DNA from 3 places in the Paenibacillus amylolyticus genome. Region 3 is predicted to be linked to each of the others. Evidence: riboswitches for the same ligand, from Rfam matches in the RefSeq annotation. Region 3 holds a riboswitch; each other region holds the start of a gene.

Region 1 (10,022 bases), 3.3 Mb from region 3:
ACAATCATGTGATCCCCTGCGGAGAACATCATGAACACGCTGGATATCGCGGCCATTCCCGATGAATAGGCGAATCCTCGTGCACCGCCCTCCAGCAGTGTGATGTAATCTTCCAAAGCCTGACGTGTCGGATTACCCGAACGACTGTAATCATGTTGAGGCGGATTGAAGATATCAAAATGATGGAATGTTGATGCTTGGTAGATCGGTACACTGGACGCTCCAGTCGTTTTGTCAATCTCATCTCCAAAATGGAGCAATTTGGTATCAAATTTCAACTCGGAATTGGGCTTGTTGTTGGACTCACTCATGAGTGCACGCCTCCTTCCACTTCCTGTTGTGCAACTGTCAGAGCATTGCCGAGATCTGCAATCAGATCATCTGCATGTTCAATACCCACGGAGAACCGGAGCAGACGGTCATCCACACCTACGGCTTCACGTATTTCAAGAGGTATATCCGCATGAGTCTGTACTGCTGGATAAGTCATGAGTGATTCAACTCCACCGAGACTTTCGGCAAAAGCAATGAGTTTGATATGACGAAGTAATGGTTCAACATAACGTGCATCCTTCACTTTGAAAGAGAAGATACCGGTGTTACCCGTGGATTGTTTATTCTGTACCTCATACCCCGGATGATCCGATAGGCCTGGATGATACACTTCAACCACCGCTGGGTGCTCAAGCAAGTATTTGGCAATGGTAAGTGCATTGTGCTCATGACGCTCCATGCGAAGAGCCAGCGTTTTCATACCTTTCATCAGCTGATAGGAGTCACTTGGAGATAATACCGCTCCAATGGAATTATGCAGGAACGCCATCTCAGCAGATAACGCCTCACCTTTGGTAATAATTAATCCGGCCAACACATCATTGTGTCCGCCCAGATATTTGGTAGCGCTATGAATGATGATATCGGCACCCAGTTCAATCGGACGTTGGAAAAATGGAGTCAGCAACGTGTTGTCAACAATGGTCAACAGGTTGTAACTTTTCGCCCAGGAAGCGACAGCTTCCACATCTGTGATCATCATCAACGGATTGGTTGGTGTCTCAATAAATACAGCTTTGGTATTCGGCTGACGAACATTTTCCAGTGCTGCAATGTCATTTGTATCCACATAACTTGCGGTTACACCGAAACGGGACAAGATGCGTTCAAGCAGACGATAGGTTCCGCCGTATAGATCCAGCGATACAATCAGATGATCCCCTTGACCGAACATGGCAAAGATGGTTTGTAGCGCGGCCATACCTGAGCTACAGGCAAATCCTGCATCACCGGACTCCAGCGCTGCGGCCGCCTCTTCCAACACTTTGCGAGTTGGGTTGGTCGTACGAATATAATCAAACCCCGTGCTTTGTCCAAGCTTCGGGTGGCGAAACGCAGTGGATTGATAGATCGGAAAGTTAATGGCGCCTGTAACCGGTTCATTGATGGACCCAATTTGTGCTAAGCGGCTTTCGATTTTCAACTTGTTGTTGTCTTCCATTGCTGCATCCTCCTGTAATCTCGATTAGATTTGCGGGCCAATATCGTAAGGTGTTTCTTGATACACATAGTAATTGAGCCAGTTAGAGAATAATAAGTTGGCATGAGCGCGCCAAGTAGCTGGTGGCACACGGGAAGGATCGTCATTCGGATAATAATGTCTAGGCAATGCGATATCCAACCCTTTAGCTGTATCCCGGTCATACTCCCACTTTAATGAGAACGGGTCATACTCGGCATGTCCTGTGGCAAAAATCTGTTTGCCGTCTCTGGTAGCAACCAGGAAGATCCCCGCTTCCTCGGATTCAGCCAAAATCTCTAAATTCTCATTCTTTTCAATATCTTCGCGTCTCACTTCCGTATGACGGGAATGTGGAACGTTGAATACTTCATCGAATCCACGCAACAACGGAACATGTGGTTTATTGATGGTATGTGGGAAAACGCCAAAACACTTTTCATCAAGTGCAACCTTGGGTACGTCAAAATGATGGTATAAACCTGCCTGGGAAGCCCAACATATGTGGAGGGTTGAAGTCACATTGGTTTTAGTCCATTCGAAGATCTCCTGGATTTCATTCCAATAGTTCACGTCTTCGAAATCCATCTGTTCCACAGGGGCGCCCGTAATAATCATTCCATCGAAACGGCGGTGCTCAATCTCATCGAAGGTTTTATAGAACAGATCCAAATACTCCTGAGACGTATTCTTCGACGTATGGGATTTGGGATGTACGAGAACGACATCCACCTGAATAGGCGTGTTTCCCACCAGACGAAGCAATTGTGTTTCGGTCGTTTCCTTTGTGGGCATCAGGTTTAATATAGCGATACGGAGTGGACGAATATCCTGCTGATATGCAGAAGTTTCATCCATGACGAAGATATTCTCTCCCTCAAGTACTTCTTTTGCAGGTAGAGTATCGGGTATTTTGATTGGCATAGTAAGTCTAACTCCTCCTTGTGCATAGATAGATGCAGCCACCCCTGGCTTGATGTCTTCACATCAATACAGTTATAGACTGCCTTGAGCTTGTAAAAACATTGAATTGCTCTTTCATCCAACGTTACAAACAACCTCAAGTTCCTTAGCGAAAATCACTGCTGAGAAGTCGGGGCATATGACAAAGACCTTCCTCGGATTTCGAGAAAGGTCATATGTAAAAAAGATATGCGCCTCTCTCATCTCTCAGTTACAACAGTGCCACTTGACACTTAGTCGCTGCAAGAATTAGCACCGTGCGGTATACCGCCGGTTGCCGGGTTTCATCGGGCCAGTCCCTCCACCTACTCTTGATAAGATTTCGCTGTATTAGATTGTAATTTAATATGGTTCACCGTCTACTTTATTACATTAATGCCCTCACGTCAAGTTGCAGTTCAATGTCTGCTTCCCAGACCGGAACCGTTCATCATCCGTTGTCATACACTGCCTCAGGGCGCGAAATAGACACATTTTTGCGCTTGAAAGCACCTTGTACCAGCGGTATACTAAACAAGGTGTTATAAACCCTTATGTGAGAGGTGACATATTAAATGGATGGCGACCCGAGGCCTGACTGGCAGCCGAATTCCGACAAACTGCATAGAGAATTGACATCAGCATGCCGGCAGCGGGAAGTGACTTCCGTTTGATTATATAGTGAACGCAGCCCTGATCTCCAGGCTCCGCTGCCGACCGGCTGATTTGTTCTTTTTGCGCCCATAATGATAATATCCGCCAAGTTGGCGGGTGCAGAAGGAGTAGATTAACGATGAAAATCCGGTTGGTAAACAACGGTGTATTTATTCCGGTGGACGACATTCAGCAGGCGCTGACTCCACCAGCGGAAGGATTTTACTGGATTGATGCAGACGTAGACGATTTGGCGGTACTTCAGCCGCTGTTCTTGATGCATGATCTGGCTGTGGAAGACTGTCTTAGTGACGAAGAACAACGTCCGAAGATTGAAATTTATGAGAACCATTATTTTATTGTTATTAATAGCATCCGTTTTGATGATGAAGAGATATTTCTACGTGCGGTTAACTTATTCCTTGGCAGACATTTCATTATTAGTGTTACAAAGCACAAGATCAGCGAATTGCGCACACTGAAACCTATCCTGTGGGAACAGGAAATCAGTACACCGGATCGTCTGCTATATTTGCTGGTTGACTTGATTGTTGATAATTATTTCACCGTAGGTGACCGAATTGAAGCACGGATCGAGAAGCTTGAGGAAGACATTCTGATGCACACCAAAAAGTCACATCTGAATGAAATTATCGGGCTACGCAGTGAGATTCTGTGGCTGAAAAAAGTGCTTGGACCTCAGAAAGAGGTCATTAACACCCTGAACAAAAAAGATCTGCGTCTCATCGATGATCAACTGCAAAAGTATTTCAGTGACATCTATGAGAATGCTGTAAAAATATCTGAAACCTTTGAGACTTATCGCGACCTGATGGGCAACTTACGAGAAGCCTACCAATCCAGTATTGCGAACCGGGCGAATGAGATCATGCGTGTATTTACCGCCATTACCACGGTCTTCATGCCGCTGACGGTCATTACCGGTATATACGGCATGAACTTTACGAATATGCCAGAGCTTAACTGGAAATACAGCTATTTTGTTGTGATTGGCCTGATGGTTACACTGGGCCTGAGCATGTTCTTCATTTTCCGCAAGAAAGACTGGGTATGAACTCGTATGAAATAACAAAGACGAAGCGCTCCTCCGGGAGAAACGCCTCGTCTTTTTTCATTTCTGAGTATTAACCAACATTCTTCTCTGTCTCTGCGTGCCGACGGAAGCGGATTCGAATCATGCGCAGTCTTTCATAGACCTGCTCCAGACTTCCTCCATCGGGTTTCTCTCCTCCATACACCTTATGTAATACTGGCTTCAGGAACGTATCTCCCAGCTCCTCATACGCACTCCATACGGCCTCTTGTTCGTTCTCTGGCATCACTGCCAGCTCCACATCAAGAAGACAATCGGTGTCATAACCTTCATGATCCAGTGCCTCTAACAGCTCAACCAACTCGCGTCGGGATAATCCGGATCGATTAACAATCTCCTCTAACGTATGCCCTTCCTTCATGCCTTCAAGCACCTGCTTACGCGTGGTGAACTTATCAAGTTCCTGCTTGTACTTCTGCTCTCTCTGCTTGTATAACCAACTCTCATACTCTTCTTCCTTCAGCGCCGTGTATACCCAGTCCAGCGGGAATGTCGTTGAACGCTCCAGTCCGGTTGTAATCTCCATCCATTCCGCACCATACTCAGTTGCTTTGCTCTCTCCTACGCCCGGAAGTTGCATCAGTTCATCCAGCGATTGCGGAACAAAGGCACTGATCAAACGCAGCAGACGATTCGTTGCAATAAAATACGGTGCCTTCCGGTCAGACACAGCTCTCTTCCTGCGCCATGTGCACAGATCCGTATATAATTGTTCATTGCCGTATAACTCACTGTAACAATGGAGCCGCTGTCCACCATAACTGCGTGACTTCAGATCATCATTCTCATGAAATAACCCCTGCAACTGCGGTCGGTACCCCTCACTCATCTGTATGGCAAGCTGATGACGGTAAATATGAAGCAGCTCCTCCCAAGAAGTCCCTTCATACCAGATGCTGTCCTCATGCTCTCCTTCCTCGTAGCGACTCCATCCCAGCTGCCAACTATCTTCCTCTTCCCCAATCCATAACTGTGCATACTCTGCATTCTGATCTGACATTCTGGACAATCTGTTCATGAAAATGACTTCCATTTTCGTTCCCTCCCTTTGAATATTCAGCTTATACGAGTTAAAGATGCTACCTATAGGCAGCACAAAAAAACACCCCTCCTGCAAAATCCATGCAAGAGAGGTGCTTCCTCATTAACCGTACTATGCTGTTGCCCATATCATACCACAATGGTAAAATTCGTCAATCCCTTAATGACCTACTTATTCAATGCCAACTTGGCAAGCGCCAGCGAACCACACAGCCCTGCATTGTCGCCAAGTCCTGGTGAAACAACATACTGGTCAATGTCGGATTGAAGTGCCGGATGCTGAACGTATCCTGCAAGCAACTCCTGCAGTTTGCTACGAACCATCGGGAACAGGTGCTCCTGCTTCATTACTCCGCCACCCATGACAATTTTCTGCGGAGAGAGAATCAGAACATAGTTCATCAGGGCGTGTGCCAGGTAATGTGCTTCGATCTCCCAAGCTTTATGATCTGCAGGCAGTTCATAAGCCGGTTGCTCCCAACGTTTGTTAATAGCTGGGCCAGCTGCAAGGCCTTCGAGGCAGTCACCATGATACGGACAGAAACCCTCGTATGTATCCTCTGGATGTCTGCGTACAATGATATGTCCCATCTCTGGATGTGACAATCCATGGACCATTTTACCGCCAACCACAGCACCTGCACCAATACCTGTACCCACAGTGATATACAGACAGCTCTCAAGACCTTGTGCAGCGCCCCAGGTTGCTTCTCCAAGTGCCGCACCATTCACATCCGTATCAAATGTCATCGGCACATCAAAATGCTCCTTGAGCTTGCCAATCACGTTATATTGTCCCCAATGTGGTTTAGGTGTTGTTGTGATATAGCCATATGTTGGGCTTCCTTCAATCGGATCAATCGGACCGAATGAACCTACACCCAGAGCTTCAATGCCTTTGCCTTCAAAAAATGAAATCACTTGAGCCATGGTCTCTTCCGGTGTTGTTGTTGGAAAACTTACGCGTTCCAGAACTTCTCCGTTTTCTGTGCCAATACCACATACAAATTTGGTTCCGCCTGCTTCAATTGCGCCTAAGATCGTCATGTTAGTCACACTCCCAAGTTAGTTTAAAAAGGAATTCGAATTGCTTTACTTGATGACACGATAATTACCCTGCTAATTAATCTCCAACTTGGACAATCGTTTCATTAACGTTTGCCTCCAGCTGTCTGACAGCGCAGGAATGGCCAGCAACGCCTGAATACCTTCGACATTTTCTTTCCCCTGATGCATAATTCGATTGGCTTCAAGAACCGTCATTGAGGCTGGATCGGTGCTGATCCGTCGAAATATCGATGAAGGCCCTACCTCACCCTCTTGCAGTACACGAAAGTAAAAGCCGGTATATCCACTCTCCTGAAAATAAACAGGCAGCTCCTTATAGTCATACCTCGCACCCAGCTTGAAGCAAGGTTGTCTGGGCTGACTGACCTGCACTGTGGCTTCGCCCAACTCGTACACATCACCAATCCGGACGTCTTCTTCGGCACAGCCTTCAACTGTCAGATTTTCTCCACAAGCTCCCCAATCCAGCTTGCGATCCATCAGTTGTTCCAGCGCCGGATAACGACTGTAATCGTATACACAAACGGCTTTGTCAGGGCCGCCATGATGCACCAGATCCGCCTGCGCGTCCCCTGTCATTCCAGTGAATGACAGGAAAACCGCGTCGGATACAGGATGTTTCACAATGCAGCTCAGCACTTCACGCTTCTGCCCAGGGAGCGGCTGCGGCAGTCCTACATTAATGGCCAGAACAGCTGTATTGCCCTCCCCTGGCTTTCGATCAGATGTGAGTGTCATTTGCGTCATACCTCCTATAATCACTTTCTTTTAACGCACAGAGCCGCCAAATACGAGTGTATTACTCAAGAGCCGACCTGGAGAAGTCAGCATTTTGCCCCCGGCATACATACCCGAGGAAGCACCGCCATCCAGATTCATGGCCTGTTTGGCGCCAAGCTTCTGCATCACCGCTGCCCACTCCTTGATTGTTGCTCCGGAAACGGTAGCCAGCATAACAGAACCGTCCGCCATGATCGCAATACCACTTCTGGCTCCGGAAGCATTAAGAATCTTGGCATCCTTGAAACCTTCGCTCGTCGGATTGACAGCTACCTTACCGTCTTTTACCAGACGGGGTCCTGCCCCAACAGCAGTCACTACATCTTGCCAAGGGATCTCTTTGCCTGCTGCGTTCGTATACTTATAATTCATTTCTACGGTCGAACCAACGGTGAAACGGTCCGAAGAAGACTTCTGATTACCTGTGAAAACCAGTACCGAGCCATTCTTAGGAATCGCTACATTTGTATTGGGCACTTTTTTGGTCACGATACCTTTCTCCATGACAACCGCAGTGCCACCTTTGAATCCGACTGTGGCACCTCGTTCAGGCGTATACAGCATCGTAATGCTTGCGTTCGCTGAAGGTGTTCGATTAATAAAGGTGGCATACCAACTGCGTGATTTACCTTTTGTATCCGTTACTTTACCTGTCAAACTCACCTGAAGTGAATCCATGATCGCCGAGCCGTCTTCCTTAAATCCGATGGATGTTCCGTATCTTCCAATATGTATGACCTTACCATTTGCTATTAACATACCGTATGGATCTGGTGCTCCGTTATATGCTTCAAAAAACGCTCCGTTAATGGCTGCTTGCGCACCATAGGCTTTCACAATCGATGGCAATGTTGCCGTCTGGCCAACTTGCTTCTTCGCGAGTCCCACGGTAACCGGTGTTCCCTTTGGAATCGAAACGGTCTGTACGGTAAAATTACGTCCTGCTGCTTTTACTTTCTGTACTTTGGTGTTAATTGCTGCTTTGGCATCTACTGTCTGTGGTGCACTTACTGCTCCCGAAAGAATTACGGGCAAGGCCAGGACAAGGGCCATAGCCCCTGTCCACCACTTTTTGCCTGTTCGTACGTTATTCATGTTGCTCACCCTATTGCCACTCCCATCCAAGAGCCAAGGCTCTTCATCTCAAGTTGTTCAAACTTGTCCATCACCATATCCGGATCAAGACGCAATTCACAGATATCCAGCGCACAGGCAACCGGAACAGCACAATGAATCTCTGCCAGTTTGCGGGACAGATGAAGCATGTCCAGATCATTCTCAATCTTGTTACGCACCGAAGGGGTCAGTTTATCCATGTTGCTCAGAATCCCTTCAATGGAGCCGTATTCCTGTACAAGCTTCAACGCTGTTTTCTCACCAATTCCCCGTACTCCGGGATAATTGTCGCTGGCATCTCCCATCAGACCCTTCATGTCAATCACTTGACGAGGTGTCAGTTGTTTCTCAGCCATGAGCGTTTCAGGGTTGTACACCATGTAGTTGCCATGGCCTTTTTTCATAATAATGATACTTGTGCGGTCATTGATCAGTTGCAACATGTCGTGGTCACCCGTCAGTACCATAACATTCATATCGGTCTCTTCGGTATAATACTTCGCAAGCGTCCCGATGCAATCGTCGGCTTCGAATCCTTGTGCACCTATATTCGGAATACCCAGGCTATCCATGACTTCACGAATCAGAGCAAACTGGGGAATCAGGTCATCCGGAGCTTCGGCCCGGTTGCCTTTGTAAGCTGCGTATTCTTCACCGCGGAACGTCTTACCGCCCATATCCCAACAACATACGACATGACTTGGCCCAAAAGTCTGAACCGCATCCCAGAAATAACGGATAAATCCGTAGACTGCGTTGGTAGGCAATCCTGCCTTTGTACGTCTGATATATCCGCTTGCAGATGTCGCATAAAAAGCACGGAACAACACCGCCATACCGTCTACCAGCAACAAAGTAGGTTCATTACGTTGATTCACTTGAATTTGTTCTCTCCTATCTAAATCTAGCATATAAAATATCGAAACTAATTCTATCATTATAGCATAGTTCCGCCAACCATCGTTCAGCCAAAAAAGCCCTGAATTTTGAACAATTCAAGGCTGATATTCAGCGCGTTTATGCGTTATTCCATTCCTGCTCGTACGTTTCTTCCTTGAACCCAACCGTCACCTTTTCTCCATTCGTAACGATTGGACGTTTGATCAGACGACCATTGGAAGCCAGTAAACTAATCTGTTCATCAGCGGACATGCCCGGAAGCTTGTCCTTCAATTGTTGTTCTTTGTACACTTCCCCACTCGTATTAAAGAACTTTTTCACTTCCAGTCCGCTCTTTTGGATGAGTTCTGTTAGTTCAGATTCTGATGGCGGTGAGTCAAAAATAGGGATTAACTCCAGCTCATGTCCTTGAGCTTCAAGCCATTTTACAGCTTTGCGGCATGTGCCGCATTTGGCATATTGATATATTTTTAAGTTACTCATGGTATGTGTTCCTCCAAATGCTCCGGTATCGACTTCTCGCTTCCCTTGGTTTGCTTCACAAATCCAAAAGTCGCTCCAAATCGATACCATCGCCATGTAATTTTACTGACTTTTGCGAATGAGATCAAAACACATTCGCTATATTTTTTGGATCAAGACCTTAAAACTTTAAGGACTAAAGAGTCTACAACCATAATGATTAGCCTGCGGCATGTTGTTCAGGTGCATTAAGCCCCCTCACATGGAATAGCCCACCAGCGTTGACCTCAACCAAGGCTTGCCGTACAGAAAGCTACGACACAGAGGGCGTATCTAAGGAAATCTAAGAGCCCCGTCGCAGCTTCCTACAGTTCTTCTCTCGGAGCTACCTCATCATTCAAACGCTTCTCCAGCGCGGCCATATCTGCTGGA
Region 2 (10,022 bases), 310 kb from region 3:
CCATCTGCAGGAACAGGCCGGATCGATTCAGGGCGTGGTACGAACGATACGCGAGATTTCGTCTCAGACGCAACTGCTCGCGTTGAATGCTGCCATTGAGGCTGCACATGCAGGAGAATACGGACGAGGATTTGATATCGTGGCCAAGGAAGTTAAGAAACTATCCGCAATGGTGGAGAGTTCGATTAATGAGATTCGTGATAGCGTGACTGGAATAACCAAGGAGATTGGTAATATCACGGGTGGTACCAAAAAAGTAGAAGAATATGTGGAGCAGAGCCAGAAGCAGATTGAGATCGCATTGAATGATTTTACAGCAATTGCTGCTTCAGCTCACTTGTTGGATGCCAAAGCGGAGCATGTGACCAGAATCGTATAACAATATATAGTAATAGCGGTTCCTTGCACAGGAACCGTTTTTTTGTCGTTCAGTACTCAAAAAAACGGGAATTATTGTGATCAAACGGGGACACAATACTTGGGAATACCTGCAGCTATGTCATGCAGAGAAATGTTGGGGTGGGAACATGTGGTCAACAATTGTATCCTACGTGCCGGATTGGTCCATATGGATTCAGGCATTCTTGGTCTTCATCATTCCAATTGGTATTACATTGAGCATGCGCTGGATCAATGCTGCCATTAAGCGCGGAAGCTTCTCTCGTTCCAAGCCATCGTCCATATCCTCGAAGGATATCTCGCCAGCAGCCAAAGGGCAGGGTGAAGGGACCGAAACAGGCCACTATGCCAATATTAAAATAACCGAAAAGTACAGCATAAATCTGACGAGTGTGAAAGAAAGCTTTGGACTCAATGCAGACGTGCATATTCGAGAATTTATTATTAAGGGAACGAATACACGGGCTGCGGTCATCTATACCGAAGGCCTGGTAGATCAGGACTTAGTTGATGATCACTTGATTACACCGTTGATGTTCGAAGGTGTTCCTCTACTTAAGCAGGAGGGTTTTCTCCATCCAGACAACGCACACTTACTGTCGGCATATCTGCAAGATCAATTACTTCCTGTCAGTCTGGTTGAGGAGACGAAGTCCCTCCAAGAACTCGCAGTTGGTGTGTTGTTTGGGAAAAATGCACTGCTGGTTGATGGTTTGCCAGGTGCTTTATTAATTGGAGCTCATAAGATCAAAACAAGAGGTATGAATGAACCCTTGTCAGAGGGACTGCTTCGTGGGCCTCGTATTGGTTTTACAGAGCAATTAAGCGATAATACAGGCATTTTACGTCGTTATGGAAGTGATCAGAGCCTGTTTATTAAGAAGTATGAAGTGGGTTCACGGATCAAAAAAGATTTGGCGATAGCCTATATTCAGGATATTGCCGATCCAAATCTCGTTGCAGAAGTATGCAAGCGAATCGAAGAGATGGATATGGATTCAATGCTCGAATCAGGTTATGTGGAACAACTCATCGAAGATAATACGCTGAGTCCTTTTCAGCAGGTACTGAATACGGAAAGACCTGACCGAGTGATGGGTGCCCTTCTGGAAGGCCGAGTGGCAATTTTGTTGGATGGAACGCCATTTGTATTAATTGTACCGGTGACCTTTAGCATGTTGCTTCAGTCTCCAGAGGACTATTATGAACGCTGGATTCCTGGAACATTTTTGCGAGTGCTGCGTTTTATGGCCGCGATGCTGGCATTGCTTGCTCCTGCGCTCTATATCTCGTTTATCTCGTTCCATCCGGGTCTTATTCCAACCAAGCTGGTATTGACGATTATTGAAACGCGTACCGGAGTGCCATTCCCCTCAATTATTGAGGTACTCATCATGGAGCTTTCAATTGAAATCTTGAGGGAGGCCGGGATACGCTTGCCCAAACCGATTGCGCCAGCGATGGGTATCGTAGGAGGTCTGATTATTGGCCAAGCAGCGGTGCAAGCGGGAATAATAAGCCAATTTCTGGTCATTGTCGTTGCGGTAACAGCCATATCTTCCTTTACGATTCCTGTCTATAGTGCGGGATTAACGCTAAGGATTCTACGATTTGCCGCTATGTTCAGCGCAGCCGTACTTGGATTGTTTGGCGTGGTTATGTTCTTTCTGCTTGTGTGTACACATCTGGCACGACTCTCAAGCTTTGGCGTACCTTATGTTGCACCAGCCGTTCCTTATCACATGAATGAATGGAAGGATTTTGTTATCCGTGCTCCGCTAAACATGATGAGAATGCGTCCCAAGATGACTAATCCGATCGATGATGATCGGAAAAAATAAACGGAATTCCATCTACTGAAGGTCTGGAGGTGAACTAAAGTGAATGGCTCCCAAGGAAAGCTAACCACGACACAGGCCGTTGTAATTATTGTCAATTACATGCTTGGTGCCGGGATATTGACACTACCTCGAACGACCAGCAAAGCTGTCGGAACACCGGATGTCTGGATTTCCATTATCCTATCTGGATTCATTATCTTAGGCGTCGGAATTATTCTGGTTACGCTGTGTCGCAGATTCCCGGAGAAAACCGTCTTCCAGTTCACCCGTGAGATTACGGGCAGCTGGATTGCTTACATACTGGGATTGTCTATGATTATGTATTTCATAGTTATTGCCGCATTCGAAATCAGAGTTATGGCTGAAGTAACAGGGATGTATCTGCTCGAACGCACCCCCACCTGGGTGATTGTGATGGTCTTCATGTGGATCGGTGTATATATGATTTCAGGCGGGCTTGGCGTTATCGTACGCGTGTTTGAGATCATCCTTCCGATTACGATTATTATATTTGTGATTGAAATTTTGCTTAGTAATCAGCTATTCGAGATTGGCAATCTGAGACCCGTCCTCGGTGATGGGATTATGCCCGTTTTCCAAGGGTTGAAGCCTTCACTATTATCTTATACGGGCTATGAGGTGATGTTAATCATGACTGCCTATATGAAAAATCCGAAGAAGAGCAATAAAGCGATGACCTGGGGGATACTCATATCCACTATTATCTACTTGATCACGGTGGTGATGGTTATAGGCAGTTTATCGCTCGATGGCATCAAAACTCGAACCTGGCCAACACTGGATTTGGTAAGAAGCTTCGAAATCCAGGGTCTGATATTCGAGCGTTTTGAATCCTTATTGCTGGTCATCTGGATTATGCAAATCTTTTCGACTACAGCAATTACACATTACTGCGCTTCGGTGGGTATTCGTGATTTGTTTCGTTCCAAAAAAATCAAAGGCATCATGTACGGCCTGCTGCCGTTCATTTATCTGACAGCAATGATACCCAAAACAGTGGATGATACCTTCGTACTAGGAGATATGCTAGGCAATGTGTCCGTATTTTTGTTTGGCATTTTACCTCTGGTACTACTGTTGTTAAGTCTGATTCGCAAAAAAGGAGGCAAGCATGCATGATTACATTCCGCATGTTGTTACGCTTAGCCACTGTATTATGCATTCTCTTAACGATATCCGGATGTTGGAGCAGTCGAGAGATAGAGGATCTAAGTGTCTACGTTGGTCTCGGGATCGATATCGGCAAAGAGACGGAATTTGAGGAGAACATCGCCAATCAGGGAGGAGGGTACTCCAAGCAGAACAATTTGACGGCCACGGTACAGATTGCTCCCGGTAATTCCAGCAGTCAAAAGAGCCAACAATCCGGTTCGCCTGCTTCTGGTAAAACGTCCTATTCCAATGAACAGCTTACCGGAGATTCATTGCTGCAAATCTTTCGTCAGTTTGCACTGAGACGAGATCATCCGCTCATCGGACATCATCTGAAGGTTATCGTTGTGTCCAAGGATATCGCCAAAAAGTATGGTCTGGACCAGCTGCTGGATTTTGTACTTCGGGATAACGATATTCGTCCTAACTGTCTGGTGTTGATTAGCCATCATCGCGCTGTTGATGTACTGACTTCAGATGATCCTTCCCGGATTCCAGCATTTTATCTTACAGGTATTACCGGTAATTCATACTTGTCCAATAAAATCCTGGACCCCGTTCTACTCTCCAAATTAGATGCACAAATGCAATCCGGTTCCAGCTTTTTGCTCCAGAATGTACTGAACTTCAATGGAGAGGACAAGTTCTCCGGTGCCAGTATCTTTGATGGGAAAACAACCAAATTCATCGGGGAACTCAGCCAAACGGATCTAGAAGGGCTATCTTGGCTCAGACCTAAAGAAAAAGGAGGTATCTTGAAGACATACAATAAAGAGGGGTTCACTGTTGTATATGAAATGAAGAAGAAAAAAACAACAATAATTCCAAAAGTGGTTGGCGATGATATTTCATTCCATGTGAAAACTGAATCCGAAGGCTGGTTGATGGAGGATTGGCGTGCTCCCGAGGAAGAGGAAAAAGGTGCGTATCTCAGTGAATTGGAAAAAGAATTTGCTGAACTTGCCAAACAACAGATTCGACAGTTGTTATACAAACTTCAGCATACCTATAAAGTAGATGTTGCGGATTTTCGGGATAGCTTGCGTATTAAAGAACCTAAAACATGGAAAAAAGTCAAAGACGATTGGGATAAAATTTTTAGCACCGTGCCGATCACCTATGAGGTAAAGACCACCATCACGAATCCGGGGTCTTCCACCGAATAGCGAGGTGTGCCATATATTATTTAATTGTTGACACATTCATGATAGATCGCTATATTAGTAAAAAATCATTTTCTTATCCAGAGAGGTGGAGGGACTGGCCCTTAGAAACCTCAGCAACAGATCTGAAGGATACTGTGCTAATTCCAGCGGGTGAAAGCCTGATAGATAGGAGCGTTTGTTTTTATTTGTCAGTAACGGCGCACTCTTTAGGCAGAGTGGGTCTTTTTTGTTTTTTCTGGATGAAGAAGTAGGGGAGCAGCAGGTATGGAGAACAACAACGACAAAGGGCATTTTCAGCGGAAAATGCAGGCACGGCATGTGGTCATGCTCTCTCTCGGAGGAGTCATTGGAACGGGATTATTCCTCAGCTCAGGTTACACGATTCAGCAGGCGGGACCACTGGGAACCATTCTGTCCTATCTGATTGGAGCCATCGTTGTATATCTGGTGATGCTCTGTCTTGGTGAACTGTCTGTTCATATGCCAGAGACGGGAGCATTTCATAGTTATGCAGCCAAATATATCGGACCGGCAACAGGTTACACGGTGGCTTGGTTATACTGGTTAACCTGGACTGTTGCGCTTGGCTCCGAATTCACAGCCGCCGGATTGCTTATGCAGCGCTGGTTCCCATCGGTAAACGTATGGATATGGAGCGCGGTTTTTGCACTGATGATCTTTCTGTTTAACGCTCTAACGGTGAAATTTTTTGCGGAATCCGAGTTCTGGTTCTCATCTGTAAAAGTAGTGACTATCGTAATCTTCATTATTATCGGTGGCGCAGCCATGTTTGGGTTCATTCCCATGGCGGATTCTGAACCGGCTCCATTTCTATCGAATATTACCGCATCCGGGTGGTTCCCTCATGGGGCTACAGCGATATTGATGACCATGCTTGCTGTAAACTTTGCCTTCTCAGGCACCGAGTTAATCGGCATTGCCGCCGGTGAGACGGAGAACCCGGAAAAGACGATACCAAAGGCTATTCATACAACGCTGTGGCGTTTGGTTATTTTCTTCATCGGAACGATTATTATCTTGTCGGCCTTGCTGCCCATGTCGGATGCCAGTGTACTGGAAAGTCCGTTTGTAGCGGTAATGGAGCGGGTGGGTGTACCCTATGCAGCAGACATTATGAACTTTGTTATTCTGACGGCGATTCTCTCTGCTGCCAATTCAGGCCTGTATGCATCTTCACGTATGCTCTGGTCTCTGGCTGACAAAAGAACGATCTCTCCGTGGTTTGCCAAATTGACCAAAAGCGGAGTACCGCTGAATGCACTTCTGATTAGTATGGTGGGTGGTGCGCTGGCTTTGCTGTCCAGCATCATTGCGCCAGGTACCGTGTATATTACACTGGTTTCCATTTCAGGTCTGGCTGTCGTTGCAGTATGGATGAGTATCAGTGCCTCCCAATACATGTTCCGCAGACAATATATCCGGGAAGGACATGCGGTCAAAGATCTGGTCTACCGCACACCACTGTATCCGGTGGTACCAATTGTTTCATTTATATTATGCCTGGCTTCATGCATAGGTATTGCCTTTGACCCGACACAGCGAATTGCGCTGTATTGTGGGGTTCCGTTTATCGCAGTATGTTACGCTGCTTATTATCTGACAGAACGTGTGAATAAGAAAAGAGGACAAGTACATGACGCAAGCACAACAGACTAACCCCATAGAACAGATCCTTCGTGAACATCCGGTCATGATTCTGGATGGAGCGTTGGCTACGGAACTCGAACAGCATGGATGTGATCTCGATGATCCACTATGGTCTGCTCGTGTGTTGCTTGAGAATCCGGATGTTATTGTTCAGGTCCATGCAGATTATTTTCGAGCAGGAGCCGACTGTGCGATTACATCCAGTTATCAGGCGACGGTGGATGGTTTCCGTAAGAGAGGGATCGATGAACAGTCAGCACTGGAGCTGATCCGGAAGACGGTGGAACTGGCTGTACAGGCGAGAGATGACGTGTGGGCAGAAGTGCAGAGTAGTTTAGTAGGGAGAGAAAGCTCGACAGGTCAGCTTGTAGAAGCTCCTTCGGTACGTTCCGAGAACGTAGAGAATGAGGAGCATATAACAGATCGTACAGTAGATCGCGAAGGAGACAGTTTTCGTCCACGTCCAATTATTGCCGGGTCCGTTGGTCCGTACGGCGCCTATCTGGCGGATGGTTCAGAGTATGTGGGACATTACGGCGTGTCGGATGAGACGCTGGCCGCATTTCACCGTCCACGTATGGCGGCGCTGCTTGAAGCGGGTGCTGATATTCTGGCGTTTGAGACGATTCCTTCCCTGCAGGAAGCACAGGTGCTGGTTGATGTACTGAAGGAGTTCCCTCATGCGTATGCCTGGTTATCATTTTCTTTAAAAGACGGGACAAGCATCAGCGAGGGCACACCGCTTGAGGTATGTGCACAGACGTTTGGCTCCGAGCCGCAGATTGCGGCGATTGGCCTGAACTGTGCTCCGATGGAAGTGGTGACGGAAGCAGTGGGTATTCTCAGCAGTGCTAGCGACAAACCTGTTATTGTGTATCCGAACTCAGGTGAGACGTATGATGCAGTGACGAAGACGTGGAGCGGACAGGGTACCTGTGGCAGCATGAGTGATGCTTCGAAACAGTGGGTTGTTGCGGGCGCGCAAATTATTGGCGGCTGCTGCCGTACTACGCCACATCAGATTGGTGCACTTGCGAAGAAATGGCGGAATTAGTTCATATCATGATAACAAGCCCTTCCACATCCTATAGAGGTATGGAAGGGCTTGTTTTATTGTGTTAAGGCATTCTGATTACATTATTCGATAACCAGTATACGTGGCGATGCTTCCCGAATGATTCTCGAAGAGAACCACGAGCCAAGACTGGCTGCAATGATGCTTAGACAGGTGAACAGTACCATTCCACCCCAATGCAGGATCAGTGGAAGCTGTACGATACCATAACCGGAAAGGACCATTTCGAGTAGAAGAGGCAGCAGGTATACGCCGACGAAAATACCCAGTATGGCTCCCACGGAGGACAGTATGAACATTCCCATGGTGAGCGACAACCGGATTTGGCGAGATGTCATTCCCAGCGATTTGTATATCCCGTACGTTCTGCTTTCTTTACGGATATTGATTCTACAGGTACTGAAAATAATGATGAACGTCACAATGATAAACAGCAATCCGATCAGGCTCATCGGATAGATCAGGATGTTAGCGGCTTCCGCGTAAACCGAATCAAGCAAAGTCTTTTGAGTGACTACCGAAGCAAAATCTTTAAATTGCTCATTTAATTCCGAGGCAACCTTACCCGCTTGTGCCATATCGTTCACATTGATGAAGATAACATCAAATTCACTATAATCCGGGTTCACACTTCTCATGGCATCAATGGTGATTCTGCCTGAAACAGACATGTTGGCGAACGCCTGATAGATGCCTGTGATGAGGAATGTACGCTTTTCTCCTTCAATATAGATATCGATAAGATCACCGAGATCTTTATTTGATGTTTTGGCTACACTTACACCAATGGCAATTTCATTCGCATGTTGTGGGTTAACCCCTTTTAACGTTTCGAATCCAAGTTCCTGATAACTCCCGTCCAGTACACTCAAGTTGAGACTGATGGATTGGCCCTCTACTGCTGCCAAAGACTCCGGGCTAATTACACCCGTTGTGTTCCCTTGCCAGCCTACATTGCTGATCCTCGAATCCTGCGCTAACACGTGCTTTAGTTCAGCCTTGGGGAAGTTACTTTTGTTCACTACGACTGTTGCGATATTGGCATTGTCATACCCCCATTTAGCTGCGGTCTGTTCAATTCCGTTTATACTGGTCAGCAGAACATACCCCAAAACTAGTACGGAGGAAGCCATGGTAGTCAGCAGGATTGTTAGAACAGAGCTTTTGGTGTTTTTGAACACATGTCGGAATCCAAGCACGGCGGTCACAGGCAGTCGTGTGAACCCGATCCAGTGCGCCAATGGCGAATTCATTTTGCCAGCCATCCGGCTGTGATCTGTCTCCGACATACCATACCGAATAGCCTGCACGGGCTGTATGCTGCGTGCCTTTTTGGCATATAACACAGTGAACAGAATCACTAGAGTAAATAGTAGTACGCCGGCCAGTATGGCCGCATCCAATCCTTGGACTGGAATGTTCTGATTCCCCACTCGAAGAGAGGATACAGAAATATTAATGATCCATTTGGATATCCATATACTGAGTGCAAGTCCTGGGATAATGGCTACGATGGATATCAATGCATATTGAATAACATAGGTGCCTATCGTTTTTCGGGAAGTCAGACCTAGTGATTTGAGGATTCCTATCGTTCTGTAATTGGCCAGGATGGCATCCGCAATCGTAAATCCGATGGTCATCAGGGCGATAGAGAGCATGACAACACCCATGAATATCATGATGAATCCAATAACCTGATTGATGATCAGATAAAAAGAGGCAATGGCCTCGAACTCCATTTTGGATTCCAGAAACGGAATACCTGTCTCACGATTGTACCGTTCCCAATACACCGAATTCATGCTGTAATCGTTAAAATGGATGCCCATCATACGATTCTCGTTGCCAGCAAGTGTAGCGAGATCATGTTGATAATCGGTAGGATTCATCCAGACCCGTGCTGTATTGGAGAAGGGTGCCCCATATGGTACATCGATGACAATGCCCGATACATTCAATTCGAGTGTGCTTGAGCCGGTTTTGAAGCCAATGGTATCACCTACCGAAATATGATAAGCATTCGCCATGGACGTTGGAATCCAGACTGAGCCTTGTTCGGGAACTGTGTCGGGCGTCCCGCTTGAGAAAATTAGTTCATCCACACCCCATGGCGGCGGAGGCGTATTAAACATATACAGGTAGATGTTAGGGATGTGAGTTTCATTCAAAATGATGCCTGACAATGTACGATACGTTAGCAAAGGAGACACCTGAACTCCATCCTGAGAAGCCCACCAGTTGTGCACAGCGTCAGGGTCATTCAGTCCTTTTTCAAACGTCAGGATCTGATGAGATCCATGGGTTCGGGTATGCATTTCATAAAACTGATTGCCTGTGTTCGCCAGAATGACAATAGCTGTAGATACAAGAACTGTCGAGAGTAGCAGGAGCAGCGCAATCAGCGCATTTTGTATTTTGTTCCTACTCAGATACGACAAGCTAAGTTTAAACATGACTGCCATCGTTATTCCTTCCCCGTAACCAAAGCGAAGATAATCGCTTCACGATCCTGAATTTGATGTTCGTCATAGGTGTCAAACTCAAGGATTCCGCCAATCTTGCCGTCTTGAATATAGATCAGGCGATCTGCCCGACAGGCGGCCTTGATATCATGCGTCACCATAACAACAGACTGTCCTTTTCGATGAATATCTGTAAGGATATCGAGAACGGCTGTGCCATGTTCCATATTTAAGC
Region 3 (10,022 bases):
TACTGTATGAGTGAACTGAAATACAAATTGCTTGCATTGGATATGGATGGAACATTACTTAACGATAATCATGAAATTACACAGGAGACCGCCAAGTGGATTCAAATTGCCATTCGTCGGGGTGTACATGTGTGCCTTTCTACGGGAAGAGCGGTATTCCACGCCATGCCTTATGCGGTCCAGCTTGGGCTGGAGACACCGATGGTTACTGTTAATGGTAGTGAGGTCTGGAAAGCCCCGCATGACCTGCATATGCGTCATCTGATGGACCCGGCATTGATTCGCAGAATGCAGGAAATCGGTGAAAAATATAATAGCTGGTACTGGGCATACTCCGTGGAAGAACTGTTCAATCGGGACCGCTGGACGGACAACATTGAAGGTCTGGAATGGTTGAAATTCGGCTTCAATACGGAAGTGGATGAAGTGCGTCACCAGATCATGATGGAACTGCAACAAATGGGCGGTCTGCAAATGACCAACTCCTCACCCGTTAATATTGAGATCAACCCTGCCGGCGTATCCAAAGCCAGTGGTGTAGCTGAAGTCTGCAAGCTGCTGGGCATCGAGATGTCCGAAGTTGTTGCTGTCGGAGACAGTTTGAATGATCTGGCTGTCATTGAGGCCGTGGGTCTTGGTGTAGCGATGGGTAATGCGCAGGAGCAGGTGAAGGAAGCGGCTGATCTGATCGTAGCGAGTAACAATGAAGACGGCATCGTCGAAGTGATCCGTGAACATATTTTGAAGGGGGAGTAACCTTTGCTCGCAACCGTTGCCTGGATTTTAATTGTGCTGCTGTTTGCAGTGGGGATGGCTGGAACGGTATATCCCATACTGCCTGGTGCTGTAGCGATTTTCTTCGCGTTTCTGGTCTACGGCTGGTTCTTCAGCTTTGATCCGTTTGGTGTGTGGTTCTGGATCATTCAGATTCTGATTGTTGTTGTGTTGTTTGTGGCTGATTATGTCGTCAGTGCATGGGGCGTGAAGAAGTTCGGTGGCTCCAAGTTATCAACAACGCTGAGTACCATTGGTGTTATCATTGGCCCATTTGTCATTCCGGCATTCGGATTGGTGCTGGGACCATTTATCGGTGCTTTTATCGGGGAACTGATCGGAGGGTCTTCACCTTCCAAAGCGTCGAAAGTTGGATTTGGTTCCGTCGTGGGGCTATTTACGAGTACTGTGATGAAAATTATTTTGCAAATCGTCATGATTGTTCTCTTTATTATCTGGGTGGTAAGATTCGCCTAAACGTTCAGGATTAGCTTCAACGGGATGCACGTCCGGTGTGGAGGAAAGAAGGGGAATTCGTTTGTCTAAGAAAGAAACATTCATTAGGGGTACGCTCATTCTGGCGGCCGCTGCACTGATCGCAAGAGTACTCGGATTGGTTCAACGGGTGCCGCTGGAGCATATCCTCGGCGATATCGGTAACGCATCGTTTACCATCTCCAATACGGTATATTTAATGCTGTTAACTGTAGCAACGGCGGGCATACCGAGTACACTTAGTAAAATGGTATCGGAACGTTATGCGCTCGGACGAGCGAGTGAAGCCCAACAGATCTACCGTGCAGCCCTGATCTTTGCCGCTGTGGCCGGGGTAGTCATGTCTGCTTTGTTGTGGTTCGCGGCACCTTATTATGCTACGTATGTGTCCAAAGTACCGGAGTCGGTCAGCGCCATTCGCGCCTTGGCTCCAGCGTTACTACTTTTCCCGGCTATTGCGATGATGCGTGGATATTTCCAAGGACGCGGCAACATGACAGCGGGTGGTATTTCACAGATTGTTGAACAGTTCGCCCGTGTAGGTACAGCCATTATCGTGGCTTATGTCATGCTGCAATGGAATTATGATGACCAGACGATTGCTGCAGGTGCTTCATTTGGTGGGGTATTAGGAAGTGTGGGTGCCTTCGGTGTCATGCTGTACTTCACCTTGAAGCTGCGTCGTAGCGACCGTGCGGCCCAATTGAATTACGAGCGTGCAGAGCAGTTGCCGATGCGAGGTATCTACAGTGATATCTTTAAGCTGTCTATTCCAATTGTGCTGTCTTCACTTGCGGTTCCAGCCATTAACTTCATCGATTCATCCCTTGTGGTACCACTGCTAAGTGGCCAGATCGGACTCGAAGAAGCGACAGGTGTACTTGCGATCCTGGGTGCGAAAGCCCAAAGTATTGCGGGTATTCCTCCGATTCTGGCTATCGCTTTGAGTCAATCGTTGGTGCCTGTCATATCGGCAGCATTTGCCCGCAAGGATGAAGCGCATCTAAAGAGTCAGGTTACACTTGCGTTGCGCATTTCGATTCTGACAGGTATGCCGATTGTCATTGCACTTTGTGCGGCAGCGTATTCGGTCAACGGATTGCTGTTTACCAATCTGGATGGAACGCCGATCATTGCCTTGTTAACATTCGGTACCATTTTCCAGATTACGATGATGACCACCAACTCTATTTTACTAGGGGTAGGGAAACCGCGGATTACGATGATCAGTGTCGCAGCAGGTGTTGTGATCAAACTGATCGCAAGTCTGATTCTGGCGCCGATCTTCGGCATTTACGGCATCATTATTGCAACGGCCCTCTGCTTCTTGGTCATCACGTACCTGAATCTGCGGGTCCTTCGCAAAATCGTTGATTTCTCCATCATGGGAGATCGTTGGAAAGGATTTATCATTACAGTGTTGCTTGCAGCAGGTGTAGGATTTGCAACGAACTGGATTGGCAATACGATCTTTGGACTGTTCCTGCCAGCGCGTGTATCCTTCTTGCTTACCTGCCTTGTGGTTGGTTTGCTTGTTGTGGTGGTGTATCTGGTTCTCATGGTTGTGCTGCGTGTACTGCGCAAGGACGAGCTGGGCAGTTACCCCCGTATTCTGCAAAAAATTCTTCGTCCACTTATGCGTCTTCAACGTGGAGCTGGGCAAAGAGGTTAAACATGCAAGGAGCATCATTCATGCTCCAATATTTTGTGAAAATAGGATACAAGCTCTGTCTGCTGTTAAGCGGACAGGGCTTTTTGTATAGTTAGGGAATGCTAAGCGACTGAACTCGACATTAGCCCCGCAAGTGAGGATTAGCGGTACATCGGGTATCACATCATCCGTCTTTGCCGACTCTATGTGTCCTTTAGCATTAGTGTGTGATGGCTTTAGCATCATGAGCCAGTGCTGTTTTCAGCATGCCATACCGGTGTTCGTGACTCATCTCAAACAGCCATGGTCGACGCGGTGCCGTCAGATAACCGAGACAATCCCGAGTCTGAAGCCAGTCCTGTCTGGTGATCGGTTCATAAGGCGTGTCCACCCATACGGAGAGCAGTTCCGGACTATATAATCGTTGCCCTTCTGGAAGCCATTCTTCATCCATTAGCTCCTGAGCATAAAGTGTATGTTCCCCTGCCTCGTCTTCACGATTGGTAAACAGCCCAGGCCAATATTCAGCGCGCGAGCCACGATGGGGAACCAAGCGTGCGAACTCCAACACTTGTGTGTGTACTTGCTCCACGCCAAACAACAGGGCATATAGCCCTTTGCCAAACATGATTCGCTCATCCAGTTTGCCAAAATGTTCAATGACGCGTCCTGCGAGTCCTGCTCCCTGTCCAAGAGGAAAGACGATATGATTCAGACCGGCCAGATTATGCAGATGGAATGCGGGTTTGGAAAGTACTTCTTTTTGAAAATAAGGATGCTGCACCACCCGGCTCTCGATATAGTTCTGCTCATTAATAATTAATGCCACACTTAGCAGTGAACTGCATCGTTCCAGCCAAAAGCGTTCCCAAAACGGCGTCATAAACGCCGATACGTGAAAGTGCGACAAGAGATGGAAACAGCTACGTCCGATCCGGCGACTGTTCATATACAGTAGAAGCTGTGGATATGCATCCTGGAAAATGAGTGCATTGCACCGCTCCAGCAGCCGATACATATGCTCGCGATCGCTTTGATTCTGTAGATTATGCATTAAGTCACTCTGAAGATCTGTCATGTGATATCCGCCGTTGCGAGAGACCATATGGGCCAGTAGTGCCCAATGCAGTTCGGGATATTGCTCATAACATTCCAGATAGGCTGCCGTGCGAGTGATATTACTCCGATTGTGCTCCTGAGTCAGTGTCTTAATCTCTTCCAGAATGATGCAATCTTCTTCGCAGACGAGTGCGCTTTGAACCTGGTCCGTGCGTGCAAAAGATTTGTTGCTGGCAGGTAACAAACGCTCCACCTCAGACTGTAAGGCAGCTGCCGTATCTGTATCCCACTCGATGTCACGCAAAGGGTGACGAAGCTGTGCAGAAGCTTGCCATGCAGCCTGTTTGCCACGCCAGATTTCCCGGGCAGCACCCGGAATGGAAAGGACCATCTGCAGGAGGGACCCGTGATGTTGTTCGCTGGAAGAATCGGTTCTGGTGGAAGTCATGATGTGACATCCTTTCATGATGTTCTGGGTTTAATTTCACAGACCATGTGGTTTATTCTAAGTATGCGCTGATTATTTGACTTCCACTCGCCAATTTGCTTCACTTAGGGTAAGACAAGGTACAGAAAGGGAGATGAACCGAATGGAACAGATTACTTCCAAACCGGCTTTTGATGTAGCCATCCAATCCCCACGTTTGACGATTGCCGTATTCAAGGCAGACTGGTGTGGTGACTGCAAATACATCGATCCGTTTATGCCTGAGGTTGAAGAGAAATATGCACGTGAACTGACCTTGATTGAGGTCGACGTGGATCAGGTTGGGACGGTTAGTGAAGAACAGAATATTCTTGGCATTCCGAGCTTTGTGGCGTATACAGATGGCCGCGAACTCGTACGGTATGTGAACAAGCTACGCAAGTCGAGAGAAGAGATTGAGCAGTTCTTAGATCGAGCAGTTGAGGTGTACAACACGATTCATAAATAATGTTATACAAGCTCAACTTTTACACAGGCACTCCGATGACAGAATAACCTTCCGATCGCTGTTATCCCCAGATTTCTTTGATCCCTTTTATAAAGGGGAGAAATCCGGGGATAAAGGCGAAGCATATGCTTCCGATGCAGCTTTCTTTCAGAAAGCTTTTAGCTCCGCTTCTTCAGGCTATTTCTGTCCTCTCCGTTATTGTGTAAATGTTTCATTGAACTTATATAAAAGTATGACAGGTTCATGTTGTAAAAGGGTATAATAAAAAGAACGCCATTTCTCTTGAAATAGGGAAATGGCGTTTGTGTGTTCGACACGTTCTATGTAAGAAACGTTTCTGTACATATCCTCAATGACCTGTGGGTCATTATTTCACCAGACGTTAACATTTTGTCACAAAGCGCGACGTCAATGAACATTTTATCCGGTATAATGAATTTAGTTGTGAAATAAGTGTCAAAGTACCGAAACAAGCGGAGAATAATTCTTCGCCATCTTAAACCAACAGCGGGTGAGAAAAAATTGAAACACTTAACTTTGTTTAAATGGTTAACCGTATTAACCTGTCTTGTCATGTTTCTGGCCACTTTTGGTGGAGGCATCGTAACCAAAACGGAATCGGGCCTTGGCTGCGGAACAGAATGGCCTTTATGTAACGGAAAACTCGTTCCCGCACATACTGTGGCTTCACTCATTGAATATTCCCATCGCGCTGTAAGTGCACTGGCTGGACTGTTGTCCATTGCCTCGTTTGTTGCTTTTCTGCGGTTTGGCAAGTCACGCCGTGACCTGCAATTGTTTTCTTTCTTAACTCTGGTATTTGTTATCGTCCAGGGAATCATGGGGGCTTTTGCCGTTGTCTTCTCCCAATCTTCAGCAGTCATGGCACTGCATTTTGGTTTTGCACTGATTGCTTTTGCCAGTTCTCTAATGATGGCGCTGGGCATAAGGCAGGAGGCCAAAGATGGCGGATTGGAGCGCCTGAATAAATACCCTCGGGTTAGCAAAAAATTCAGGAATCTGGTCTGGTTCTCCACCATTTACACATATCTCGTGGTATACACAGGTGCATTTGTGAGTCACACGGATTCTGCCGGCGGATGTTCTGGATTTCCGCTCTGTAACGGGCAGATTATTCCTGAGCTTTCGGGTGGGGTAGCGGTTGCTTTTGCTCACCGTGCAGCAGCTGCGTCGCTCGTGATTGTTATCGCAATCCTGGGTCATTTCGCTTACCGTAATCATCCGGACAACAAGGAAATGCGTACTCTGGGTGTGGTATCCGTTGTTCTTATTCTGATGCAAGTAGTCATTGGTATTTTCATGATGGTGACAATGAACCGTCCGGAAGTATACATGTTCGTAGCTCTTGCTCATATGCTGGATATCGCCATATTGTTCGGAGTCTTAACGTATATGAGTTTCCTGGTGTACAAGCTACATCGCCCGGCTAATCGTTTTTAAATATGAAAGTCCACCATCCAGTGATGTACATCATTGGACAGGTGGACTTTGTTTGATGTCAGAGGGATCAGGGCAACCTATGGCAAGCAGCAATTACACGGAATGAATGATGTTTCGTTCACGGTGATGAATTCTTGTTGATTTGGAAAAGAGGAGGTTAGATATGCTGCGAACGTTGTTGGGGGAAAAGCCACGTATAAACGAAGGTAAATTGAAGGCAGCGATGGACGCAATGGCGCATACGCTTGAGCTATTTCAACGACAAATGCATGTGGACCATGATCCCACGCATGACTATCGGAAACTGTATGTGTGGACTCAGGGACTCATCTCCTCACTGGATGAACTGGAGCAAAGCTGTTTCGCTGCTGCTCATTTTCGCAAAAAGGTCGTTGCAGGTTCAACGGATGATATGACGCCGACTGAAAAAGCCGAGTATGCCCGGTATGTGTATTTCTACAAAGATGGCTTTATCCGCTGCTTTGCCATTCTGGATAAAGTGGGCACGGTATTAAATGAAATATTCCAGTTGAATACTTCAAATACCAAAGCGCATTTTTCTTATTTTACGGTGTTAAGGCAGTTCGACTATGCAAGGGAGCATCATGATCTTGCGTTGCAATTAATACAGATCAAGGACTCTTATCGTGAACCGATGAGCAAGCTGCGCAAACGACGTAATATGGAAATTCACTACATGAACTCAGAAATGCACGATGACCTGTGGCAGTTACACCAGACCTTGCAAGGTAAAGTGAAATTGGAGGATCTGAATCAGCATGTGCAGGAAATGCGTCAGGGCGTCGATATGGTCTGTGAAACGTTAACAGCCTCTTATAGTTATATCAACAAAATATGGAAAAGAAATAATTCCCTTTGACAAATCGGAATACTTGGAATATACTGAGTTTCAATCGAATGTTACACGGATATAACTGATATTTTGGAAGTTACGTTCACATTATAAAGCATAAACTACATGAACTTATAAAATCCTACAACAACATATTTCTTATCGAGAGCGGCGGAGGGACAGGCCCGATGAAGCCCGGCAACCGATTTGTAACGACATGATACATGTATCATTCGTTATAGATGTTAGGTGCTAATTCCTACAAAATGGTGCAAGACACGATTTTGGCAGATGAGAAGGTATATTCTTTCACGTGAAGAGCCCTCTTTGTATCTGCAAAGGGCTCTTTTTTTGTACTTTAAGGGGAGTTTTCCTTTAGATCGGGTAAAGATACATGTAGGTGGTTGGAAAGGGGCAAGTGCGATTGATTGAATTAAAAGGTTTAACGAAAACGTACGGCAAAGGGGCAAAATCTACAACAGCGTTATCCGAGCTGAATTTGAGCATCCAAAAGGGTGAAATCTACGGTGTGATTGGCCATTCCGGAGCTGGAAAAAGCACATTGATTCGCTGCATTAATTTGCTGGAACGGCCTACGGAGGGTGAGGTATGGGTCGACGGAATCAACCTTACTGAACTAAGCAAAACCGAATTGCAGCAACAGAGACGCAAGATCGGGATGATTTTTCAACACTTTAATCTGTTATCTTCGGCAACGGTATATGACAATGTAGCTTTTCCACTAAAGCTTGTGAATACACCCAAGGAAGCCATTGATCGCAAAGTGAAGGAAATGCTTGCACTGGTTGGTCTGGAGCACCACAGCAGCAAATATCCGGCTCAATTATCGGGTGGCCAGAAACAACGTGTAGGGATTGCGAGAGCACTTGCAAGTGACCCAAATGTTCTTCTCTGTGATGAGGCTACTTCGGCACTTGATCCGCAGACGACAAATTCAATCCTGAAGTTATTGCTCGACATTAATGAAAAGTACAACCTTACGATTGTGCTGATCACACATGAGATGCATGTCATTCAGAACATCTGTGACAAGGTGGCTGTCATTCATCAGGGCGGCATTGTGGAACAAGGACCTGTAACAGACGTGTTCCTGAAGCCGCAGCATGCGATTACGCGGGACTTCATGATGCGTGACCATGAAGCTGGACTTGCTCTGGAAGAGACCGCTCTGGCAAATGCAGGCGTTGAATTGCAGGCAGGTGCTGCTTCCAAACTTGTGAAGATATCCTTTCTGGGTAACAAAACGTATGAAGCGATTTTGTCTAGAACGGTACGTAAGACAGGCGTGGATTTTGCCATCCTGCAAGGTACAATCTCTACGATCAAACAGGTTCCTTATGGGCAGCTGACCGTTCGGTTCGAGGGTGATTCAAATGCGATTGATCGGACGATATCAGAATTAACCGCTGAGGGACTTGATGTGGAGGTGCTTCGTTAGATGGATTTTTCAACCGTACGTTGGGAAGAGATTGGTAAAGCTTCAATAGAGACACTACAAATCCTGGGCGCTTCTGGCTTGTTCACCATTATCATTGGTTTGCCGCTTGGCGTATTGCTATTCATGACGGCGAGATCCGCCTCAATACAGTCACGTGTGGTGTATACGATAATATCGTTTATTGTGAATATTCTGCGGTCAGTTCCTTTTATCATACTGATTATAGCCATTATTCCGTTCACACGTGCACTCGTTGGTACGGCCACAGGGGTACTGGGTGTGATACCGCCTCTCGTTATTGGAGCAGCTCCATACTTCGCTCGTTTAGTGGAAACTACTTTGCGAGAAGTTGATCGTGGTGTAATTGAAGCGGCACAGGCGATGGGTGCATCAACCGGACAGATTGTAAGACGGGTATTACTGCCTGAGGCACTGCCTGGTCTCCTTGCTGGTATAACAATCACCATCGTTACGCTTGTCTCTTATACGGCGATGGCCGGCATGGTTGGTGGGGGAGGACTGGGAACGCTGGCAATCAATTATGGATACTTCCGTTATCAGTATGAAGTTATGATAATTTCCGTTGTATTTATGGTCATTCTAGTGCAAATTCTCCAGATGGCTGGAGATCGCTTGGTTACATTTTTCACCAGGAAATAACACATAGATAACATGATGGATATGCAATAATGCGGATGCCACATGACAAAAATGATTAGAGAAGGGGTTTTACACATGAAAAAATGGTCTTTTGCTCTACTTAGTCTTATGTTGATTGCGGTTCTCGCAGCTTGCGGAAACAACAAGGACGCCGATAGCGGCGCAGACAATTCAGCAGGTGCACCTCGTACAGTTGAATTGAAAGTTGGAGCTTCACCTACACCACACGCAGAGATTCTGGAAAGCATCAAGCCTGAACTGGAAGCACAAGGTATCCGTCTGCAAGTCGTTACATTCAACGACTATGTTCAACCCAATCAGCAACTTGCTGACAAAAAATTGGATGCAAACTTCTTCCAACACCAACCATATCTGGACACAGAGAATAAAGAACGTGGATTCAACCTCGTTTCTGTAACACCTGTTCATGTTGAACCTTTTGGCGGATACTCCAAGAAGATTAAGTCTTTGGATGAATTGGCTGACGGCGCAAAAGTAGCAATTCCAAATGACCCATCCAATGGTGGACGTGCACTGTTGTTGCTCGCGAAGGAAGGTATTATTACGCTGAAAGACAACACAAATATTACATCTACGATTCAAGATATCACAGCCAATCCGAAGAACCTGGATATCATTGAGCTGGATGCAGCCATGATGCCTCGTCAATTGGAT

What was found. A riboswitch is a leader RNA that binds a small molecule or an ion and turns the genes downstream of it on or off. The one in region 3 is predicted to bind S-adenosylmethionine.
Region 1: linked by a shared signal. The riboswitch ahead of metA (homoserine O-acetyltransferase MetA) and the one ahead of V6668_RS24820 (methionine ABC transporter ATP-binding protein) in region 3 are both predicted to bind S-adenosylmethionine.
Region 2: linked by a shared signal. The riboswitch ahead of mmuP (S-methylmethionine permease) and the one ahead of V6668_RS24820 (methionine ABC transporter ATP-binding protein) in region 3 are both predicted to bind S-adenosylmethionine.

Annotation. Positions count from the first base shown of each region.
Region 1 covers NZ_CP145892.1:1,995,935-2,005,956, reverse strand. Annotated here, with positions in the region: gene V6668_RS09165 (trans-sulfuration enzyme family protein) at 1-311, opposite strand, end outside; gene V6668_RS09160 (PLP-dependent transferase) at 308-1,495, opposite strand; gene metA (homoserine O-acetyltransferase MetA) at 1,520-2,437, opposite strand; SAM riboswitch class I at 2,674-2,797, opposite strand; gene corA (magnesium/cobalt transporter CorA) at 3,249-4,184, shown strand; gene V6668_RS09145 (HRDC domain-containing protein) at 4,255-5,256, opposite strand; gene V6668_RS09140 (ROK family protein) at 5,433-6,311, opposite strand; gene V6668_RS09135 (MOSC domain-containing protein) at 6,384-7,070, opposite strand; gene V6668_RS09130 (phosphodiester glycosidase family protein) at 7,101-8,207, opposite strand; gene V6668_RS09125 (5'-3' exonuclease) at 8,213-9,106, opposite strand; gene V6668_RS09120 (arsenate reductase family protein) at 9,246-9,611, opposite strand; gene V6668_RS09115 (RluA family pseudouridine synthase) at 9,956-10,022, opposite strand, start outside.
Region 2 covers NZ_CP145892.1:5,912,866-5,922,887, reverse strand. Annotated here, with positions in the region: gene V6668_RS26260 (methyl-accepting chemotaxis protein) at 1-379, shown strand, start outside; gene V6668_RS26255 (spore germination protein) at 528-2,240, shown strand; gene V6668_RS26250 (spore germination protein) at 2,280-3,380, shown strand; gene V6668_RS26245 (Ger(x)C family spore germination protein) at 3,377-4,579, shown strand; SAM riboswitch class I at 4,650-4,751, shown strand; gene mmuP (S-methylmethionine permease) at 4,844-6,256, shown strand; gene mmuM (homocysteine S-methyltransferase) at 6,234-7,301, shown strand; gene V6668_RS26230 (ABC transporter permease) at 7,385-9,787, opposite strand; gene V6668_RS26225 (ABC transporter ATP-binding protein) at 9,790-10,022, opposite strand, start outside.
Region 3 covers NZ_CP145892.1:5,606,144-5,616,165, reverse strand. Annotated here, with positions in the region: gene V6668_RS24855 (Cof-type HAD-IIB family hydrolase) at 7-756, shown strand; gene V6668_RS24850 (DUF456 domain-containing protein) at 811-1,251, shown strand; gene V6668_RS24845 (putative polysaccharide biosynthesis protein) at 1,313-2,941, shown strand; gene V6668_RS24840 (DUF2515 family protein) at 3,141-4,427, opposite strand; gene V6668_RS24835 (thioredoxin family protein) at 4,570-4,914, shown strand; gene V6668_RS24830 (COX15/CtaA family protein) at 5,437-6,375, shown strand; gene V6668_RS24825 (Cthe_2314 family HEPN domain-containing protein) at 6,539-7,255, shown strand; SAM riboswitch class I at 7,385-7,526, shown strand; gene V6668_RS24820 (methionine ABC transporter ATP-binding protein) at 7,653-8,687, shown strand; gene V6668_RS24815 (methionine ABC transporter permease) at 8,688-9,347, shown strand; gene V6668_RS24810 (MetQ/NlpA family ABC transporter substrate-binding protein) at 9,423-10,022, shown strand, end outside.